Regions from separate parts of the Bradyrhizobium japonicum USDA 6 genome, predicted to be linked through region 1. Evidence: predicted binding sites of a transcription regulator. Region 1 holds the regulator's gene; each other region holds the start of a gene.
What was found. Region 1 encodes PhoB, which activates phosphate uptake and scavenging genes when phosphate is short. Its sites were predicted from a motif close to TGTCATNNANCTGTCAT; they were not measured.

Region 1 (4,441 bases):
CGGCGCGCCGCTCGGCCTGTTTGCCGGCACCTATCTTGCCGAGTACGGCCGCAACGATCGCCTGACCTCGGTGATCCGCTTCATCAACGACATCCTCCTGTCGGCGCCCTCGATCATCATCGGCCTGTTCATCTATGGTGCGGTGGTGGTGCCGATGCGCGGCTTCTCGGCGATCGCAGGCGCGCTCGCGCTCGCGGTCATCGTCATCCCGGTGGTGCTGCGCACTACCGAGGACATGTTGCTGCTGGTGCCGAACGCGCTGCGTGAGGCGGCGTCCGCGCTCGGCCTGCCGCGCTCGCTGGTGATCAAGCGCATCGCTTATCGTGCCGCCCGTTCCGGCCTCATCACCGGCGTGCTGCTCGCGACCGCCCGCGTCGCCGGCGAGACCGCGCCGCTGCTCTTTACTGCGCTGTCGAACCAGTTCTTCAGCCTCGGCCTGAACAAGACGATGGCGAACCTGCCGGTCACCATCAACAACTTTGTCCAGAGCCCCTACGCCTATTGGAAGCAGCTCGCCTGGAGCGGCGCGCTGCTGATCACGATTACCGTGCTTGCCCTGAACATTGGCGCGCGCATCCTTGGCGCCGAGAGGACCGCAAAATGAGTGAGCTTTCCGTATCGATGAGCGCGGCCGGTGGTTTGCCGCAGGCGCCGGTGTTGCCCGAGGCCCCGGCCAAGGTGACGGTGCGCAACCTGAACTTCTATTATGGCGAGCACCACGCGCTGAAGAACATCAATCTGGCGCTCGGGACCAACCGAGTCACGGCGTTCATCGGCCCGTCGGGCTGCGGCAAGTCCACCCTGCTGCGCATCTTCAACCGGATGTACGATCTCTATCCGGGCCAGCGCGTCACCGGTCAGCTGATGCTCGACCAGACCAACATCCTCGACCCCAAGCTGGACCTCAATCTGCTGCGCGCCCGCGTCGGCATGGTGTTCCAGAAGCCGACGCCGTTCCCGATGACGATCTACGAGAACATCGCCTTCGGCATCCGTCTCTATGAGAAGATCTCGAAGTCCGAGATGGACGACCGCGTCGAAAAGGCGCTGCGCGGTGGCGCGCTGTGGAACGAGGTCAAGGACAAGCTCAACGCCTCCGGCCTGTCGCTCTCCGGCGGCCAGCAGCAGCGCCTCTGCATCGCCCGCACGGTCGCGGTGCGGCCCGAGGTGATCCTGTTCGACGAGCCCTGCTCGGCGCTCGACCCGATCTCGACCGCCAAGGTCGAGGAGCTGATCCAGGAGCTGTCCGAGAACTACACGATCGCGATCGTCACCCACAACATGCAGCAGGCGGCGCGCGTCTCCGACAAGACCGCCTTCATGTATCTCGGCGAGCTGATCGAGTTCGACGACACCAGCAAGATCTTCACGTCGCCGACCGACCGGCGCACGCAGGATTACATCACCGGCCGGTTCGGCTGAGGAGACGGAACATGGGTTCTGAACATACCGCAAAGGCCTTCGACACCGACCTCCAGGAGCTCACGCGCCTGGTCGCCGAGATGGGAGGCATCGCCGAGCGCATGATCGTCGATTCCGTCGACGCGCTGATCCGCCGCGACGTCGCGCTCGGCCAGCGCGTCGTCACCATCGACGCCGATCTCGACGCGCTTCAGAAGAAGATCGAGGAGCGCGCCGTGCTCACCATCGCGCGCCGCCAGCCGATGGCGGTCGATCTGCGCGAGATCGTCGGCGCCATGCGCGTCGCGACCGATCTCGAGCGGATCGGCGACCTCGCCAAGAACATGGGCAAGCGCGTCGCGGCGCTGGAGACGGATTTCCATCCGCTCAAGCTGTTCCGCGGCCTGGAGCACATGACCGATCTCGTGCAGCAGCAGGTCAAGTCGGTGCTGGATGCCTATGCCGCGCACGATCTACCGGCGGCGATGGCGGTGTGGAAGGGCGACGAGGAAGTCGACGCCATCTGCACCTCGCTGTTCCGCGAGCTGCTCACCTACATGATGGAGGATCCGCGCAACATCTCGTTCTGCATCCACCTGATGTTCTGCGCCAAGAACATTGAGCGCATCGGTGACCACGCCACCAACATTGCCGAGACCGTGTTCTACATGATCGAGGGCCAGGCGATCACCGACAAGCGGCCGAAGGGCGACATGACGACCTTCGCCACGACGGTCCCGAACACTTAAGGAGCGACGACACCATGGGCGCACGCATTATGGTGGTTGAGGACGAGGAAGCTCTCACCGAGCTTCTCCGCTACAACCTCGAAGGCGACGGCTATGACGTCGAGACGGTGATGCGCGGCGACGACGCCGACACCCGCCTCAAGGAGCACATCCCCGATTTGATCGTGCTCGACTGGATGCTGCCGGGCCTCTCCGGCATCGAGCTGTGCCGGCGGCTGCGCACCCGGCCCGAGACCAAGCAGCTTCCGATCATCATGCTCACCGCGCGCGGCGAGGAGAGTGAGCGGGTGCGGGGTCTTGCGACCGGCGCCGACGACTACATCGTCAAGCCGTTCTCGGTGCCGGAGCTGCTGGCACGCGTGAAGGGCCTGCTCAGGCGCGCCAGCCCGGAGCGGCTCGCCACCGTGCTCGCCTATGGCGACATCGAACTCGACCGCGACAAGCGCCGCGTGGCGCGTTCGGGCCGGCCGATCGATCTCGGCCCGACCGAATATCGCCTGCTGGAGTTCTTTCTGGAGCATCCCGGCCGCGTGTTCTCGCGCGAGCAGCTGCTCGACAGCGTCTGGGGCCGTGACATCTACATCGACGAGCGCACCGTCGACGTCCATATCGGCCGCCTGCGCAAGCTGCTCAATCTCGGTCGCGAGCAGGACCCGATCCGCACCGTCCGCGGCGCGGGCTACGCACTGGACGATCGCTTTGCGAAGGCGGAGCAGGCGTAAGGTCCGCTGCAAGCCGGCAAACAAAAAGCGCGCCACCCGGCGCGCTTTTTTTCTTGCTCGATCGTCCCGGCTCTGTGCCGGGACAAGGTTGTCTGCTGGAGCTGTACTCAGCGCGGACCCGGCTTCGCCGGTGCACGCCGGCGATCCGCCGCGGGCTGATACGCCACGCGCGAGTGCTGGGCGCAGTAGGGCAGGCCGGAGAGCGCCTTGCCGCCGCAGAAGAAGAAATCCGGGCTCGAGGGGTCGCCGACCGGCCAGTGGCAGGTGGCCTCGTTCAGCTCCAGCAGAGACAGCCGCTGGCTCATCGGCACGACGTTGTCGTAGGTGACCGGTTCGGCCTCGACCTCGACTTCGAAGGCTTGCGCCAGCGCGGTGTTGCCGCGTGCGATCGGGCGGGTCACCCGCATCATGTGCTGGGCGGGGCGCGCCTTGCGCGGCCGCGGCGCTGCCGATGAAGGGCTCTTGGCGCGGCCCGACAGGCCGAGCCGGTGCACTTTGCCGATTACGGCATTGCGGGTCACATTGCCGAGTTCAGCGGCGATCTGGCTGGCCGAAAGTCCGGCCTCCCAGAGCTTTTTCAGCTGCTCGACGCGATCATCCGACCAGGTCAAAACGGTCATTGCACCCTTTCCTTCGCCGGCGCCTGCCATCCTGGCGGCCGCACGGCGAATGCCTAAGCCTCGAAAAACCCGTGCCGCCAGAATCCCTTAAGGCTCGCCGGGCGCGCCAGATGCGCCCGAACGCTTACGCCGGTACATGAGGACTCTTGGGATCAGAACTGCTGCACGAGATGTCGTATCTGACAAGCCAAACGCTACAATATGGCGTGACTCACGCGCAAGAGTCCGCCGACTCGCTTCCACATGTTCCGTGGCGGAAATACGCAAAATCGCCACCGCAAGACTACGGATTCTGGGTTTCGCGAGGCTTTCCGGGCGGCATTGACACCGGTTTCATCAGGCATAAGATAGTCACACGTGCCGCCCTTAAAAGGCGGCACGTTTCGTTTTCCGGGCCGGTCGATGGTGCGTTGCGCAATGCACGCTCACGCCGTCCGCAACATTCAAGTGATCGTCATGACTAACAGCGCAGCGCCGCATTTGCTCCCCGTTTTCGCCAGGTCCGACCTCGGTTTCGAGCGCGGTGAAGGCTGCTGGCTGATTGCGACCAATGGCGATCGCTATCTCGATTTCACCTCGGGCGTGGCGGTGAATGCGCTCGGCCATGCTCATCCTGCGTTGGTCAAGGCGTTGCAGGAGCAGGCCACCAAACTCTGGCACATGTCGAACCTGTTCCAGAGCCCGGACGGCGAGAAGCTTGCCGCGCGTCTGTGCGATGAAAGCTTCGCGGACTTCGTGTTCTTCTGCAATTCCGGCGCTGAAGCGCTGGAAGGTGTGATCAAGCTGGTCCGCCATCATCACTTCTCCAAGGGGCATCCGGAGCGTTACCGCATCATCACCTTCGAAGGCGCCTTCCACGGCCGCACGCTGGCAACGCTCGCCGCGACCGGTTCGGCAAAATATCTCGAAGGGTTCGGCCCGCCGATGGACGGCTTCGACCAGGTCCCGC
Region 2 (4,441 bases), 160 kb from region 1:
AGGACGTGACAGCGTTGTGCCGCTCAGGCCGCCGCGGCCGTTCCGAGCGCCGGCACGCCCTCGGGCGCCGGTGCAGATGCACCGCCCATGACGTCGGCGGCTTCGAGATCGTAGAGCTCACGCGCGACGCGGTCGGTGAGCTCGGACGGCACGCCATCGAACACCACGCGGCCCTGCGCCATGCCGATCAGGCGGTCGCAATAGGTGCGCGCCAGGTCGAGCGAATGCAGATTGCACAGCACGGTGATGCCGAAGTGTTTGTTGATGCGCAGCAGCGCATCCATCACGATCTTGGTGTTGCGCGGGTCGAGCGAGGCGATCGGCTCGTCGGCAAGGATGATGTCGGGCTGCTGCACCAGCGCGCGGGCGATCGCAACACGCTGCTGCTGGCCGCCGGAGAGCTGGTCGGCACGCTGGGCGGCGAGCGAGGCGATATCGAACTGTTCGAGCGCCGACATCGCCAGCGCCTTGTCGTGCTCGGGCCAGGTCTGCGTCAGCGAGCGCCAGGCCGGCATCGTGGCAAGACGCCCCATCAGCACGTTGGTCAGCACATCGAGCCGGCCGACCAGGTTGAACTGCTGGAAAATCATCGCTGAGCGCGCCCGCCACTGCCGCAATTCCTTGCCGCGCAACGCCGTGACGTCGAGGCCGTCGAAAAGGATGCGGCCCTGCGTCGGCGTCGCCAGGCGATTGATCATGCGCAGCATGGTCGACTTGCCGGCGCCGGAGCGCCCGATCACACCGACGAAGCCGCCGGGGGAGATTTGAAACGAAGCGTCGTCCACCGCGGCTTTTGCGCCAAAGCGGCACGTCAGACCTTCAACCACCAGCATAGAGGGCTCCAGAGTAGCTGGCTGCCACCGCTAACGCTGGCACTTGACACTTGTGTGACACGCGGATCGCGGTGCGGCGATCCTACACACCTCTTCCCCTGTCATCGTATCGTCATGACGTTGTCATCAGGCCGCTCGAAGAGGTATGCCCGCCCTCGACCTATCGGATGTAGCATGGCCGGCAAAAAGCTCTCTGTTCAACCGACCATCGACCCTTCGGCGAAGCTGCACGAGACCAGGCTCGGCACCTATACCGAAGTCGGCGCGCGCACGATCCTCACTGAAGTCACGATGGGCGATTACTCCTACGTCGTGAACGACGCCCAGATCACCTACACCACGATCGGAAAATTCTGCTCGATCGCGGCGATGACGCGCATCAATCCCGGCAATCATCCGATGCATCGCGCCACGCAGGCGCATTTCACCTATCGTTCCAGCGCCTACTTCGAGGGCGAGAGCGACGACGCCGAGTTCTTCGACTGGCGGCGCCAGCATCACGTCCATATCGGCCACGACGTCTGGATCGGCCATGGCGCGATCGTGCTGCCGGGCCGCAACATCGGCACCGGCGCGGTGATCGCGGCCGGCGCCATCGTCACCAAGGACGTGCCGGCCTACACCATCGTCGCCGGCAATCCGGCGCGCATCGTGCGGCGGCGGTTCTCGGAAGACGTCGCCGGACGGCTGGCGCGGCTCGCCTGGTGGGACTGGGATCACGACAAATTGCGTGAAGCACTGCCCGATTTCCGCAAGCTCGGGATTGAAGATTTCCTCTCGGCGTATGAAGCACGAGCAAGCTCCTTCCCCCGTTCTCCTGCCAGCAAACGAAGCGCGGTCGCGTGACAGACATCCTCCTTGAGGGCGGCCGGGCCCTGATCGGCTCCGAGCTCGTCGAAACTTCCATTCTGGTGTCGGGCGCGGACATTGCGCAGGTCGATGCCTCTCGCGTCCGTGCGCGGCTGGCGGTCGATGCGCGCAACCTGCTGGTGCTGCCCGGCATCGTCGATCTGCATGGCGATGCCTTCGAGCGACAGATGATGCCGCGCGCCGGCGTCGACTTCCCGATCGACGTCGCGCTCGCCGACAGTGACCGCCAGGCGATCAGCAACGGCATCACCACCGTCTTTCACGCCACGACCTGCTCGTGGGAGCCGGGCCTGCGCAGCGCCGGCAATGCGCGCGCCCTGATGGAGGCGATCGAACGGCAGCGCCCGCAATTCGCCGCCGACACCCGTTTCCACCTGCGGCATGAGACCTACAATCTCGACGCCGAGACAGAGATCGGCCAGTGGCTCGCCGAAGGCCGCGTCGACCTGTTCGCCTTCAACGACCACATGCACGGCACCGTTGCCGACATGGCCAAGCCTCGCAAGCGCAACCGCATGGTGGAGCGCACCGGCCTCTCGGGCGAGGAATTCGACCGGCTGGTCGAGCGTGTGCTTTCGCGCGCCAGTGAAGTGCAACCTTCCGTGTCGCGGCTCGCCGCAACTGCTCGCGCGGCCGAGGTGCGGATGCTCTCGCACGACGATGCGACGCCGGCGATGCGGCAGGAGTTTCGCGAGCTGGGCGCTGACATTGCGGAGTTTCCGATCAACGAGGAGACCGCGCGCGCGGCCGCGTCTGCGGGCGATGCCATCGTCTACGGTGCGCCGAATGTCGTGCGCGGCGGCAGCCATACCGGCTGGACCCGGGCTTCGGACATGATCGCGAAGGGCCTCTGCTCGGTGCTGGCGTCGGACTATTACTATCCCGCGCAACTGCTCGCGGCGTTCCGCCTCGCCGCCGACGGCGTGCTGCCGCTGACCGAGGCCTGGAGCCTGGTGTCCGCGGGACCGGCCCGCGCGACCGGCCTCGCCGATCGCGGCGTGCTCGCGGAAGGACGCCGCGCCGACATGCTGCTGGTCGACGACAGCGTGCCGCTGCGGCCGCGGCTGATCGCGGTGGTATCAGGCGGGAAGCTCGTGCATCTCACCGATGCGACGCGACTGCTCGCTGCGGCGGCGACGCCGCGCGAGGCTGTTGTTGCGGCCTGAACCGGTTATGCTCGGACAATGACAGATTTTCCCCGTTACGCGATCTACTTTGCCGCCGGCGCCGACAGCGCCGTCTCCCGCTTCGGCGCCGAGCTGCTTGGCTACGACGTCTATACCGGCGACGAGGTGCCGTTCCCTGCCGACGCATCGCGTGTTGCGCCGGACTGGCGCGACGTCACGGCCGATCCCCGCAAATACGGCTTCCACGGCACGCTGAAGGCGCCGATGGCGCTGGCGCCCGGCAGGACTGAAGCCGAGCTCGTCGCAGCCTGCGCGGCCTTTGCCGGCAAGGCGCGGCCGATGCCGTCGATCCGCCCGGTCGTCGACTCCATCAGCGGCTTCATCGCGGTGATTCCGACCGAGCCGGTGGGTGCGCTCCAGCAACTTGCCGCCGATTGCGTCCGCGAATTCGACGACTTCCGCGCGCCCATGACGGCGGAAGACCGCGCGCGGCGCAGGCCCGACAAGCTCACTGAGCGGCAGCGCGACTATCTCGACCGCTGGGGCTACCCGTACGTGATGGAAGAATTCCGCTTCCACATGACGCTGACGGGACGGCTGGATGCGGAGCGGCGCGGGCCGATCCTGGAGATGCTGCGCGCGAGATTTGCGGCGCTCGGTCTGGAGACGCTGGCGATCGACCGGATCGCGCTGTTCAAACAGGATGATACCAGGGCGCGCTTCCGCTTTGTCGGCGAGTGGGCGTTGGCGAGGTAGGCCTCAGCGCCAGCTCGCGAGATTGAAGGCGAGCGCCACGGCGCCAACCAGAATGAGGCTGGTCGCCCAGATTGCATCCAGATTGAACCAGCTTCGCGCGACGAACCTCAATCCCAGATAGCGGTAGACCAGCCACGCCAGACATCCGCCGGCACTGACCATGGCGACAACGTGCACCAGGGACACCAGCACCGCCATCCCGAGACTTGCCTTCATCAACGCGCCCGCCGCCTCATGGCCGGCATCGAGCTCGAACGCCCGGCAGAGCCCGAGATAGATCGGCACGAGCATCAAGGCCGCGCCGTGAGCAACGGCAACGGCGAATGACCAGAGCGCCAATTGCGTTGGTGGAATTCGTGCCAGCGTGCGCGGATGGCGCCGCTCGATCAGCCGATAGATGCCGAAGCCGATGACGAGAAGGCTCACGCCGAGCTGGATCGAACGCTGCCACTCGGCCAGCACGAGCAGGAACGCGAATGGCAGCAGCACGAGAAGTGTTGCCAGGAGATGCCCGGCCGCCAGAGCCCACAACGCACGGAACAGCGCGCGCGGGCTCTTGTCCATGAGCCCGGCCGAAACGGCGAGCGGCCACCCCATTCCCGGATTGACGCCGTGATAAAGACCGCTCGCGACAAGAGCGAGCCACAGCCAGCCGAGCGGCCAACTCCCGTGCTGCCAGCCTAGGCCGACGGGTAGCAAAAGGAGTCCGTCGAACAATCGCCGCCCTCCAGCCTGATCTGGTGCGCGCGATATCCGTCGGGGAAGCTCACGAAATAATCCTTGGCGAGCTCGAGGCCGCCGTCGCGACCGACATTGGCCATGACTTCCACGCCCGGAACTCCATCGGGATAGAAT
Region 3 (4,441 bases), 3.5 Mb from region 1:
CGGTCACGCGCCCGGCGAGGCCCATGACAAAGCCGGTCGCGGCCGCGCCCTGGCGCCCCTCGCAAAACACCTCATGGATCACCGCGCGCGCGAGCCCGCCCTTCAGCGCGCTGTCGACCTCGCCGTGGCCGAGCGCGACGCGATCGTGCTGATGCACGACCTCCGCCGTCTCGATGCGCTCGATCTGGCCGCGCAAGGTCGCAAGCGCATTCATCCGTGCGCCGCTCATATACGCCGCTCCTTCAGAGGTGATTGCCGAGGTTCTCAAAAATAAGAACCTGCGGCTGGCTCATTTGTTCACGATATGTTCTAATATAAAGCTAACAGCGGCCCGGGAGTCAATCGAATTGGTGCTCATCCGGATTCGTAAGCTGAATCAAAGGGATTCCACGATGGACGTACAACGCAAGCTGGAGATTCTGGCCGATGCCGCCAAATACGATGCGTCGTGCGCCTCCAGCGGCACCGAGAAGCGGGATTCCAGCGATGGCAAGGGCATGGGCTCGACCGCGCCGGGCATGGGCATCTGCCATTCCTACGCGCCGGACGGACGCTGCATCTCGCTGCTCAAAGTGCTCCTGACCAACGCCTGCAATTACGACTGCCTTTATTGCGTCAATCGCGCCTCTTCCAACGTGCCGCGTGCCCGCTTCACCATCGACGAAGTGGTCAAGCTCACGCTCGACTTCTACCGGCGCAATTACATCGAGGGCCTGTTCCTCTCCTCCGGCATCATCCGCAGCCCCGACTACACCATGGAGCAGGTGGTCAGCGTCGCGCGCAAACTGCGCGAGGAGCACCACTTCCGCGGCTACATCCATCTCAAGACCATTCCCGAGGCCGACGACGCGCTGATCGCCGAAGCCGGCAAATATGCAGATCGCCTCTCCATCAACATCGAGATGCCTGAGGAGACGAGCCTGCAGCGATACGCGCCGGAGAAGGATGTGCGTGCGATCCGCCGCACCATGGGCCGGCTGCGGCTGAAGCTCGACGAGGCCGCGGAAAACCGCAGCACAAAGACGAAGGCGAGGCCGCAGCGCTTCGCGCCCGCCGGTCAGAGCACGCAGATGATCGTCGGCGCCGACGCGGCCTCCGATCACACCATTCTCCACACCAGCGCCAATCTCTATGGCTCCTACAGGCTGCGGCGCGTCTACTACTCCGCCTTCAGCCCGATCCCCGATGCCAGCCGCGCTTTGCCTCTGGTACAGCCGCCGCTGTTGCGCGAGCACCGGCTCTACCAGGCCGACTGGCTGATGCGGTTCTACGGTTTCGATGTTGCGGAGATCGTTGACGACAGCGCGATGCTGCCGCTCGACATCGATCCGAAGCTCGCCTGGGCGCTGCGCCATCGCGACCGCTTCCCGCTCGACGTCAACCGCGCCAGCCGCGAGGAGCTGTTGCGCGTGCCCGGCTTCGGCACCAAGGCGGTCGAACGCATCATCGCGACACGGCGCACCACCACGATCCGCCTCTCCGATCTCGCGCGGCTGCACGTGCCCCGCAACAAGGCGCTGCCGTTCATCATCCTCAGCGATCACCGGCCCGCCCCGCATCGCCTCGACGAGGCGCGGCTGATCGAACGGTTCAAGCCGAAGGCAACACAACTGGGGTTTGGCTTCTGATGCAGTACATCTCCCTCGACACCGAAACCGATTTCGACGGCTGGCGCAAAGCCGCGCGGTCGCTCGTGCTGCATCATGTGCAGCCAGCCGATGTCACCTGGACCGTACAAGGCGGCGAAGCCGAGTTGTTCGCACCGCCCGCGCCGTCTCCGATACTTGAGGTGAACGACGGCACCTTCAATGTGTCGGCAAAATTCGTCGATCTCGCCAAGGCCGCGATCCTGCATCGCGACGGCGAGCGCTTTGCGATCCTCTATCGCCTGCTCTGGCGCTTGAAGGACAATCACGATCTCATCGAGGTCGCGACCGATCCCGATGTCGCGCAAGTCACCGCAATGGCAAGAGCAGTCCATCGCGACGAGCACAAGATGCATGCCTTCGTGCGCTTCCGCGAGATCGGACGCGAACGCGCGGCGCATTACGTCGCCTGGTTCGAACCGGAGCATCACATCGTCGAGCTAGCCGCACCGTTCTTCGCCAAGCGCTTCGCCGACATGCCCTGGTCGATCCTGACACCCGATCTGTGTGCGCATTGGGATGGCCACGCGCTCTCGTTCACGTCGGGCGTGAGCAAGAGCGAAGCACCCGGCGAAGACCGGCTGGAGGAAACCTGGCGGCGCTACTACGCCAGCATCTTCAACCCGGCGCGGCTGAAGGTGAAGGCGATGCAGACGGAGATGCCGAAGAAATACTGGAGGAACCTGCCCGAGGCGTCGATCATTAAGCCCTTGATCGAGGACGCCGAGCGCATGACCGGCGCCATGATCGCCAATGCCGCAACCGATCCGCACAAGCCCCAGAAGCGGCCGGAGGCTCCGATGCCACGCAAGCTGACTGCCGACGATCTCGAAGCGCTCCGCCAGGAGGCCGCCCATTGCCGCGCCTGCCCGCTCTACAAGGACGCGACGCAGACCGTATTCGGCGAGGGCCCGAAAGACGCCACCATCATGCTGGTCGGCGAGCAGCCCGGCGACAAGGAAGACCTCGCCGGCCACCCCTTCGTCGGCCCGGCCGGCCAGATGCTCGATCGCGCGCTTCAGGAAGCCGGCGTCGACCGCAACAAGGTCTATGTCACCAACGCGGTGAAGCACTTCAAATTCGTGCCGCGGGGAAAGATTCGTCTGCACCAGAAGCCGGCGACGCCGGAGATCCGGGCGTGCCGGCAATGGTACGAGCGGGAAGTTTCGGCAATCCAGCCCGAACTCATCGTGGCGATGGGCGCCACCGCCGCGCAGAGCGTGTTCGGCAAGATCACCCCGATCGGCAAGACCCGTGGCCGGCTCATAGATCTGCCCGAGGGGCGCAAGGCACTGGTGACGGTGCATCCGTCCTATCTGCTGCGGCTGCCTGATCCGGAAGCGAAGGTGCTGGAATATCAGCGCTTTGTCGAAGACCTGAAGATTGCCGCCGGCTTGCAGAAGAAAGCCCCGCGCGCCGCCTAAATGCTGGCAAATACTGGAGGGAAGCGACTTTACGACGCAGCTGTCATCCAGCCTTCAAATCCATCGCGGACAATAGCCCTTTCAAATTAGTTAAGGGGCGTCCAAAAATGACAGATGTTGCATTCGACCGTGCGGTAGGCGATCCGACGCCTGTCCAGCCGGCTTCCAGGCCCAATCTCGACAAGGGATTTAACCCGCTCACGATGATCCTGTTCTTCGGCATCCTTGCCGCGGGCCTGCTGTTCGTTGCCTACAGCATCTATGTCGACGTCAACGCGACCGGCACGAAGGTGACGACCTTCCTGCCCTACATCCTCCTGTTCGTTGCGCTGCTGATCGCGCTCGGCTTCGAATTCGTCAACGGCTTCCACGACACCGCCAACGCGGTGGCGACCGTGATCTACACCCATTCGCTGCCGGCCGAATTCGCGGTGATGTGGTCGGGCTTCTTCAACTTCCTCGGCGTGCTGCTGTCCTCCGGTGCCGTCGCCTTCGGCATCGTCTCGCTGCTGCCGGTCGAGCTGATCCTCCAGGTCGGCTCCAGCGCCGGCTTCGCCATGGTGTTCGCACTCTTGATCGCCGCGATCATCTGGAACCTCGGTACCTGGTATTTCGGCCTGCCCGCCTCCTCCTCGCACACGCTGATCGGCTCGATCATCGGCGTCGGCATTGCCAACGCCGTCATGCGCGGCCGCGACGGCACCTCGGGCGTTGACTGGAGCAAGGCCACCGAGATCGGCTACGCGCTCCTGCTGTCGCCGCTGTTCGGTTTCATCTGCGCCGCCGTGCTGCTGCTGCTGCTCAAGTTCATCGTGCGCAACCCGGCGCTCTATGCCGCGCCCGAAGGCAACAAGGCGCCGCCGCTCTGGATCCGCGGCCTGCTGATCGCGACCTGCACCGGCGTCAGCTTCGCCCACGGCTCGAACGACGGCCAGAAGGGCATGGGCCTGATCATGCTCATCCTGATCGGCACCGTGCCGACGGCCTACGCGCTCAACCGCACGCTGCCGGAGAGCCAGGTCGCCCAGTTCCAGAAGGTCTCGGAGGCCGCCTCCAAGGTGATCGCGGCCAAGGGCGCTGGTCACTCGATCATCGGCGATCCCCGTCCTGCGGTGACGCAGTACATCACCTCGCACCACATCAGCGAAGGCACTTACCCCTCGCTGTCGGTGCTGGTGAAGGATGTCGGCGACCAGGTCGCGAAGTACGGCTCGCTCAACAAGGTACCGGCGGAAGTGGTCGGCAACACCCGTAACGACATGTACCTGACCTCGGAAGCGATCCGCTTCCTGATGAAGGACAAGGAAAACGACCTCAACAAGGAAGAGGTCGCGACCTTGAACGCCTACAAGGGCGGGCTCGATAGCGCCA

Region 2: the regulator PhoB is predicted to act here: its motif matches at 933-949, upstream of phnC (phosphonate ABC transporter ATP-binding protein).
Region 3: the regulator PhoB is predicted to act here: its motif matches at 3,112-3,128, upstream of BJ6T_RS32455 (inorganic phosphate transporter).

Annotation. Positions count from the first base shown of each region.
Region 1 is NC_017249.1:1,201,193-1,205,633, forward strand. It holds gene pstA (phosphate ABC transporter permease PstA) at 1-604, shown strand, start outside; gene pstB (phosphate ABC transporter ATP-binding protein PstB) at 601-1,422, shown strand; gene phoU (phosphate signaling complex protein PhoU) at 1,434-2,150, shown strand; gene phoB (phosphate regulon transcriptional regulator PhoB) at 2,165-2,872, shown strand; gene BJ6T_RS05480 (GcrA family cell cycle regulator) at 2,980-3,492, opposite strand; gene BJ6T_RS05485 (aspartate aminotransferase family protein) at 3,949-4,441, shown strand, end outside.
Region 2 is NC_017249.1:1,363,312-1,367,752, reverse strand. It holds gene phnC (phosphonate ABC transporter ATP-binding protein) at 24-833, opposite strand; gene BJ6T_RS06220 (LbetaH domain-containing protein) at 1,008-1,679, shown strand; gene BJ6T_RS06215 (alpha-D-ribose 1-methylphosphonate 5-triphosphate diphosphatase) at 1,676-2,869, shown strand; gene BJ6T_RS06210 (DUF1045 domain-containing protein) at 2,888-3,586, shown strand; gene BJ6T_RS06205 (hypothetical protein) at 3,590-4,183, opposite strand; gene BJ6T_RS06200 (selenium-binding protein SBP56-related protein) at 4,267-4,441, opposite strand, start outside.
Region 3 is NC_017249.1:6,906,888-6,911,328, forward strand. It holds gene BJ6T_RS32440 (ImuA family protein) at 1-229, opposite strand, end outside; gene BJ6T_RS32445 (putative DNA modification/repair radical SAM protein) at 393-1,628, shown strand; gene BJ6T_RS32450 (UdgX family uracil-DNA binding protein) at 1,628-3,070, shown strand; gene BJ6T_RS32455 (inorganic phosphate transporter) at 3,178-4,441, shown strand, end outside.